Regions from separate parts of the Luteibacter sahnii genome, predicted to be linked through region 3. Evidence: predicted binding sites of a transcription regulator. Region 3 holds the regulator's gene; each other region holds the start of a gene.

Region 1 (2,263 bases), on a different contig from region 3:
CGACGGCTTCGAGCGCCGGAAGCAGCTCGCGCACGTTGGAGATTTTCTTGTCGTGGATGAGGATGAACGGGTCGTCCAGTTCAACCTGCTGCGACTGCTGGTTGTTGATGAAGTACGGCGACAGGTAGCCGCGATCGAACTGCATGCCCTCGACGACGTCGAGCTCGTTCTCCAGGCCCGAGCCTTCCTCGACCGTGATCACGCCTTCCTTGCCGACCTTCTTCATCGCGTTGGCGATGATATCGCCGATGTTGGCGTCGGAGTTGGCCGAGATGGTGCCGACCTGGGCAATCGCCTTGTCGTCGGCGGTGGGCTTGGACAGGCTCTTCAGCTCGCCGACGGCGGCCGTGACGGCCTGGTCGATGCCGCGCTTGAGGTCCATCGGGTTGATGCCGGCGGCGACGGCCTTGAGGCCTTCCTGGATGAACGCCTGGGCAAGAACCGTGGCCGTCGTGGTGCCGTCACCGGCCACGTCGGAGGTCTTGGAGGCGGCTTCCTTCACGATCTGGGCGCCGATGTTCTCGTACTTGTCGGCGAGTTCGATTTCCTTCGCGACCGAGACGCCGTCCTTGGTGACGGTCGGGGTGCCGAAGCTCTTCTCGAGCACGACGTTGCGGCCCTTCGGACCGAGCGTGACCTTGACGGCGTTGGCGAGGGTGTTCACACCCTTGAGCATGCGGGCGCGGACGTCTTCGCCGAAGCGGACTTCTTTGGCTGCCATTTCTAGATCCTTCGTAAAAGTAAAGAGTGAAACGTAAGTAGGAGCGGAAGCGCGGGGGCGGCGCGTCAGCCGGTCAACGGCGACGCGTCACGCCCTCAGCCTTCGAGCACCGCCACGATGTCGTCTTCCTTCAGGAAGACCAGCTCTTCGCCATCGACCTTGATTTCCTGGCCGGCGTACTTGCCGAACAGGACCACGTCGCCTTCCTTCACGCCCATGGCGCGGACGGTGCCGCTGGCCAGGGTCAGGCCGGTACCGGCGGCGATGACCTTGCCGCGGGTGGGCTTTTCGGTGGCGCTGTCGGGAATGACGATGCCGCCAGCGGAGACACGCTCTTCCTCGAGGCGCTTGACGATGACGCGATCGTGCAACGGCTTCAGCTTGCTCATGACTACTCCAAGCAGGTGGTTGTTGGTTAAGGAAAAAGGTTCACCCTGTTAGCACTCGGCCAGGGTGAGTGCCAGAATTTTGCCAAACCCCGACCGGGATCGGAAGGGGTCTGGCGCTGGCGCAGAGATGGCGATGGATGGATCGGGTTCAAGGGGGCGGGGTGAAAAAAGCGGGGGACGGGACGTGGAGGCGCGGCTTGCGCTTGAGGGAACCGGTGGCGGTAAGCTGGCGTGGGCGCACCCGTAGCGTCTTTCTCCTTCAGTGGTGAAGGGTTTGCGCCACCCACTCCCGTCAGCCATCGCCCATCCATGCCCGACGCCATCCCCACTCCCCTTATCGTTCTTGTCGCCTGCCCCGCCGGCGAGCCTGCCGACGCGCTCGCCCGGGCGATCGTGGCATCCCGCCTCGCCGCGTGCGTCAACCGGTTGCCGGGAATACGGTCGACCTACCGCTGGCAGGGCGAGATCGTCACGGACGATGAGTCGTTGCTCATGGTGAAGACCACCGCCGAGGCCTACCCCGCGCTCGAGGCCTTCGTGAGGGAGCGGCATCCGTACGAGGTGCCTGAGATCGTCGCCGTACCCGTCGTGGCCGGGCATGGCCCGTACCTCGCGTGGGTCGCTGCCAACGTCGACGTAAGCCAGGCGCCCCTGAGCCGGTCATAATCACCGATGCCCTCGCGGCCCCGCGCCGCCCCGATCCATGGAGCCACCATGCCGTCGTTCGCCCGCCTCGCGCGGAACCTGGCCGCCGCGGCCACCCTGTTCCTCCTCGCCCTGCCTGCGTTCGCGCAGGACGACGACGGCCTGCTGCCGGTCACCGAGGCCTTCCATCTCACGGCCGACCCGAGCCAGCCGGGCACGGCGAAGCTGCATTGGCGCATCGCGCCGGACTACTACCTCTATCGCGGCCGGATCAAGATCAAGGCCGCCGATCCCTCGGCCGTCACCCTCGGCCAGCCCGCGCTGCCCGACGGCATCAAGAAACACGACGACTATCTGGGCGATGTCGAGATCTACCACGGCGACGTGGAGGCCACCGTCCCCTACACGCTGGCCAACGCCGCGAACACGACGCTGGCGCTCGACGTGCAGTACCAGGGCTGCCACGAGGTCGAGCCGAAGATCTGCTACCCACCCCATACCGAGCACC
Region 2 (2,263 bases), on a different contig from region 3:
GCTCGGACACCACGTCGATGCCATCCATGCCGGGCAGCATGCGATCGAGGGTGATGATGTCGTAGCCATCGGCAAGCGCGCGCGCCAGCCCCTCGCGGCCGTTCGCCACCCAGTCGGCGGTGACGCCGTGTGCGTCCAGTTCCGCGACGATATCGCGGGCGGTCACTTCATCGTCTTCGATGACCAGGGCCCTGGGCATCCTGATGTCTCCTGCCAACGGAAAACGGCCCCCGAGGGGGCCGTTGCCGGATAGTACGCCTTCCGCCGATCAGGCGGCGATGGCCACGCGCATCTTCTTCATCGCGTTCGCCTCGATCTGGCGAATGCGCTCGGCGGACACGCCGTACTCGTCGGCGAGGTCCTGGAGGGTGGCCTTGTTGTCTTCGGCCAGCCAGCGGCGCTGGATGATGTCACGCGACCGGTTGTCGAGGTTGGCAAGGGCCGACGACAGGGCACCCATCTGGTTGCTGGACGCGTCGGCCTCGGCGAGGTTGTCGTACGGGTCGGCGCCTTCGTCGACCAGGAACGCGGCCGGGGCCGGCTTGTCGTCATCGTCGGCGTCGGCCGGAGCCTCGAAGCCCACATCGCGACCGGACAGGCGCGATTCCATCTCGCGTACGGTGGCTTCCGGCACACCCAGGTCGTTGGCAACCACACGGACTTCCTCGGCGTTCATCCAGCCCAGGCGCTTCTTGCTCTTGCGCAGGTTGAAGAACAGCTTGCGCTGCGCCTTGGTGGTCGCCACCTTGACGATGCGCCAGTTGCGCAGGATGAACTCGTGCATCTCGGCACGGATCCAGTGCACCGCGAAGCTCACCAGGCGCACGCCCTGGTCCGGGTCGAAACGCTTCACCGCCTTCATCAGGCCGATGTTGCCTTCCTGGATGAGGTCGGACAGCTGCAGTCCGTAGCCGTTGTAGCCGCGGGCCACGTGGACCACGAAACGCAGGTGCGACATCACCAGCTTCTTGGCGGCGTCCAGATCGGCGTCGTCGTGGAACTGCCGCGCCAGCGTCTGCTCCTCGTCAAGGCTGAGCACCGGGATGCGATGGACGGCCGCGATGTAGGAATCCAGACTGCCGACGACGCTCGGGAGCCCGTAGTTACGGGTGGCGAGGGCTTGGGACATGTGTGGAGCCTCCTGAAAGGTCTTGGGGCAGATTAGCAGTCCCGATGTGAGACTGCTAACCCCGGCCGAAGTTCGCTTCGGCTTTATCTGTACGACATAGTACAGAAATAGCCCTTCGGGGTCAATAGCTGTACTGACTGGTTCAGGAGGAATATACCCTTGCCGACATGACGGCGGCGTCTGATCGACTTCATCGACGGCACACCCGGCGCGGTGCTACGGTCGGCCTTATGATCGATCCAAACGCACGCGACCGGCTCGATGCCCTTCTCGCTCAGGGAGGTCGCCGCCTCCTCGGCATCGCCGGCCTCCCCGGCGCGGGTAAATCGACCCTGACCGGATGGCTTCTGGGGGCCTTGGGCGCCCGGGCTGTAGGCGTGCCGATGGACGGGTTCCACCTCGCCAACGCGGAGCTGGCCCGCCTCGGCCGCGACACGCGCAAGGGCGCGCCGGATACCTTCGATGCCGCCGGCTACGTCGCCCTGCTCCGCCGCCTGCGCTCCCCGGTGCCCGGCGAGACGGTCTACGCGCCGGCGTTCCATCGTGAGTTCGACGAGCCCATCGCCGGCGAGATCGCCGTCCCGGCGGCGGTCCCGTTGGTCATCACCGAGGGCAACTACCTCCTGATGGACGACGGCCCCTGGGCCGGCGTGCGCGGGCTGCTCGACGAGGTGTGGTTCGTCGACGTGGATGACGCCCCACGGCGCGCCCAACTGCTCGAACGGCACATGCGCTACGGGCGTGACCGCCAGGCCGCGCTCGACTGGATCGAACGGACCGACGAGCCGAACGCCCGTCGCATCGCCGCGACGGCGCACCGGGCGGACACGCGTGTCCGTCTCGATGCCCGTTCGGTGCCATGACACCTCAGCCACCCGGGAGCCTTGCATGCACGCGGTAACTCCAGACCCATCGGCGGCTTCCGCCGCTTCCGCCCCGGCCTCCACCGGCATCGTCGTCGGCATCGCGGTGATCGCGGCCCTCGGCGGCCTTCTTTTCGGCTACGACACCGGCGTGATCGGCGTGGCCCTGCTCGGCCTGGGGCGGCAGTTCGCCCTCGACGACACCACCAAGCAGTTGGTCACCGGTGCGATCATCTTCGGCGCGCTGTTCGGCTGCCTCGCCACGGGGCCG
Region 3 (2,263 bases):
TTCGTTTTCCTTGGTGAACGCGACGACGGACGGCGTGGTGCGATCGCCCTCCGCGTTCTCGATGACGCGCGCGGTGGTACCTTCCATCACTGCCACGCAGCTGTTGGTGGTACCCAGGTCGATGCCGATGATCTTGGCCATGTTCAAGTTGCTCCGAATTTCAATGCGGCCCCCGCGGCCGCTGCTGTGATGAAAGTGGGGCTTCGCCCCATCGATTCAATGCCTTGTGAGATACCGTCACCTGCCGTCCGACGGCGAGGCGACGGTCTTCGTTCAGTTGTCGCGCACCACGGCCACCAGCGCCGGGCGCAGCAGACGGTCATTCAGGAGAAAGCCCTTCTGCACCACGGCCACCACGGTATTGGGCGCATGCTCGTTCGAGTCGACCGAGCTGATCGCCTGGTGGTGATCGGGATTGAACGGCTGGTGCAGCGGATCGACCACCGAAAGGCCATTGGCCTGGGTGACTTTCTCCAGCTGCTTGAGCGACAGCTCAAGGCCCTCGCGAAGGGTCTTCGCGTCGGTGTTCTCGTTGGCCAGGCCAAGAGCCAGGCCGTCGTAGACCGGCAGCAGGTCGCCCAGCAACTTCTCGTTGGCGAAACGGCGCGCCTGGTCGAGGTCGCGCTGAAGGCGGCGACGCTGGTTTTCGATCTCCGCCCGCTCGCGCAAAACGGTTTCGCGCGCCTGGGACAGCTCGGACTCCAGGGCCGCCAGACGCGCGGTCAGGGCGTCGAAGTCAGCGTTCATGCCGGCATCGCCCGCGCCTTCGGAGGCCGGATCCGGCATGTGGGGATCGTTGTTCTGCATGTGTGCTCCAAATGTCAGCTAACCGGCCGTCCTGGGGAAGGCCGAACATTCGCGGGAATAAGTAAACCCGCCTCCCGGGGCGGTTTATGTGGTCGCCGCGGCGCGATTCAAGGCGTCGCTGAGCAGTCCGGCGGTGGCCTGCACGACCGGGATCACCCGCTCATAGGCCATGCGGGTGGGGCCGATGACCCCGATGGCCCCCAGCATGCGGCCGTTGGTGCCGTAGGTAGCGGTGACCACGCTGCACCCGTCGAGGGCCGAAAAGCCGGATTCCTCGCCGATGAAGAGGCGCACACCCGGCGCCTTGACGCACATTTCCATCAGCTGAAGCAGCTCGCGCTTCTGCTGGAACGCGTCGAAAAGGTCGCGCAGCCGGTCGATGTCAGCCAGCTCCGAATACCCCATGAGGTTGGTCTGCCCGCTCACCAGCACGTCATCGGCGTCGTCGGTGCCGAACGAGGCCGTGGCCAGTTCCACGACCCCGGAAAGCATCCGGTTGAGCTCGCCCCCGGCCGCACGCAGCTCAGCGGCCAGGTGGGCGCGGATGTCCGCCAGGCGAAATCCCGCGAAATGGGCATTCAGATAGTTGGCGGTCTGCTCCAGTTCGCCGGCCTCGATCGGGCGGGTCAACTGCACCACGCGGTTCTGCACCTGGTTGTCGGAGAACACGAGCACCACCAGGACGCGGGCGTCGGGCAGGTTCACGAAGTCGATGTGGCGAAGCGGAAAATCGCCCTGGCGCGGCACGGTGACGACTCCCGCGAAGTGCGTCATCGCCGACAACAGGTTCGAGACGTTGCCCAGCAGGTCGCGCGTGGTGGTCTGGTGGGGAGGCAACCCGCCCTGGAGCCGGGCCATCTCGTCGCGCGGCAGGGGCTTGAGCTCGAGAAGGCTGTCGACGAACAGGCGCAGGCCGCGGGGCGTGGGAATACGGCCGGCGGAGGTATGTGGCGAGGCCACCAGGCCCGCCTCCTCGAGGTCGGCCATGATGTTACGGATGGTGGCCGGGCTCACTTCCAGGCCCGACGACTTGGCCAGGGTGCGGGAACCGACCGGCTCGCCGTCGGACAGGTATTGGGAGATCAGGGTCCGCAGCAGCCGTCGCGCGCGAGCATTGATGTCGTGACCGGAAAACGGGTTCATGCGCGAGGAAGGGCCGAAGGGTTCTGAGCGTGGCGCTATCAATAAGGTCTGCGCTCTCCGCTTGCAAGTCTCGGCTCCTGCGACGCGCCTCCGGCTACAATCGGCGGGATTCCATCGCCCCCGCCCGGTGCCCATGCTCACCTCGCTCTACGTCCGTCAGTTCGCCGTCGTCGAAGAAGCCGAGATCGCCTTCGGCCCCGGGCTGACCGTGGTCAGCGGCGAAACCGGCGCGGGCAAGTCGCTGCTGGTCGACGCCCTGATGCTCCTGGCCGGCGCCCGGGCCGACAGCGGCATGGTCCGCGCCGGCAGCGAT

The links. Region 3 encodes HrcA, which represses chaperone genes, less so after heat shock. Its sites were predicted from a motif close to TTNGCACTCNNNNNNNNNGAGTGCNAA; they were not measured.
Region 1: a site for HrcA is predicted at 1,159-1,185, ahead of PI246_RS09825 (co-chaperone GroES). Genes of this name have one in related genera too.
Region 2: a site for HrcA is predicted at 1,162-1,188, ahead of rpoH (RNA polymerase sigma factor RpoH). Genes of this name have one in related genera too.

What each region holds. Positions count from the first base shown of each region.
Region 1 covers NZ_JAQLOK010000002.1:1,004,804-1,007,066, forward strand. The annotation lists gene groL (chaperonin GroEL) at 1-721, opposite strand, end outside; gene PI246_RS09825 (co-chaperone GroES) at 817-1,110, opposite strand; gene cutA (divalent-cation tolerance protein CutA) at 1,420-1,776, shown strand; gene PI246_RS09835 (protein-disulfide reductase DsbD) at 1,825-2,263, shown strand, end outside.
Region 2 covers NZ_JAQLOK010000006.1:39,256-41,518, forward strand. The annotation lists gene PI246_RS15025 (response regulator transcription factor) at 1-199, opposite strand, end outside; gene rpoH (RNA polymerase sigma factor RpoH) at 269-1,129, opposite strand; gene PI246_RS15035 (nucleoside/nucleotide kinase family protein) at 1,360-1,992, shown strand; gene PI246_RS15040 (sugar porter family MFS transporter) at 2,018-2,263, shown strand, end outside.
Region 3 covers NZ_JAQLOK010000013.1:7,607-9,869, reverse strand. The annotation lists gene dnaK (molecular chaperone DnaK) at 1-141, opposite strand, end outside; gene grpE (nucleotide exchange factor GrpE) at 274-807, opposite strand; gene hrcA (heat-inducible transcriptional repressor HrcA) at 892-1,950, opposite strand; gene recN (DNA repair protein RecN) at 2,084-2,263, shown strand, end outside.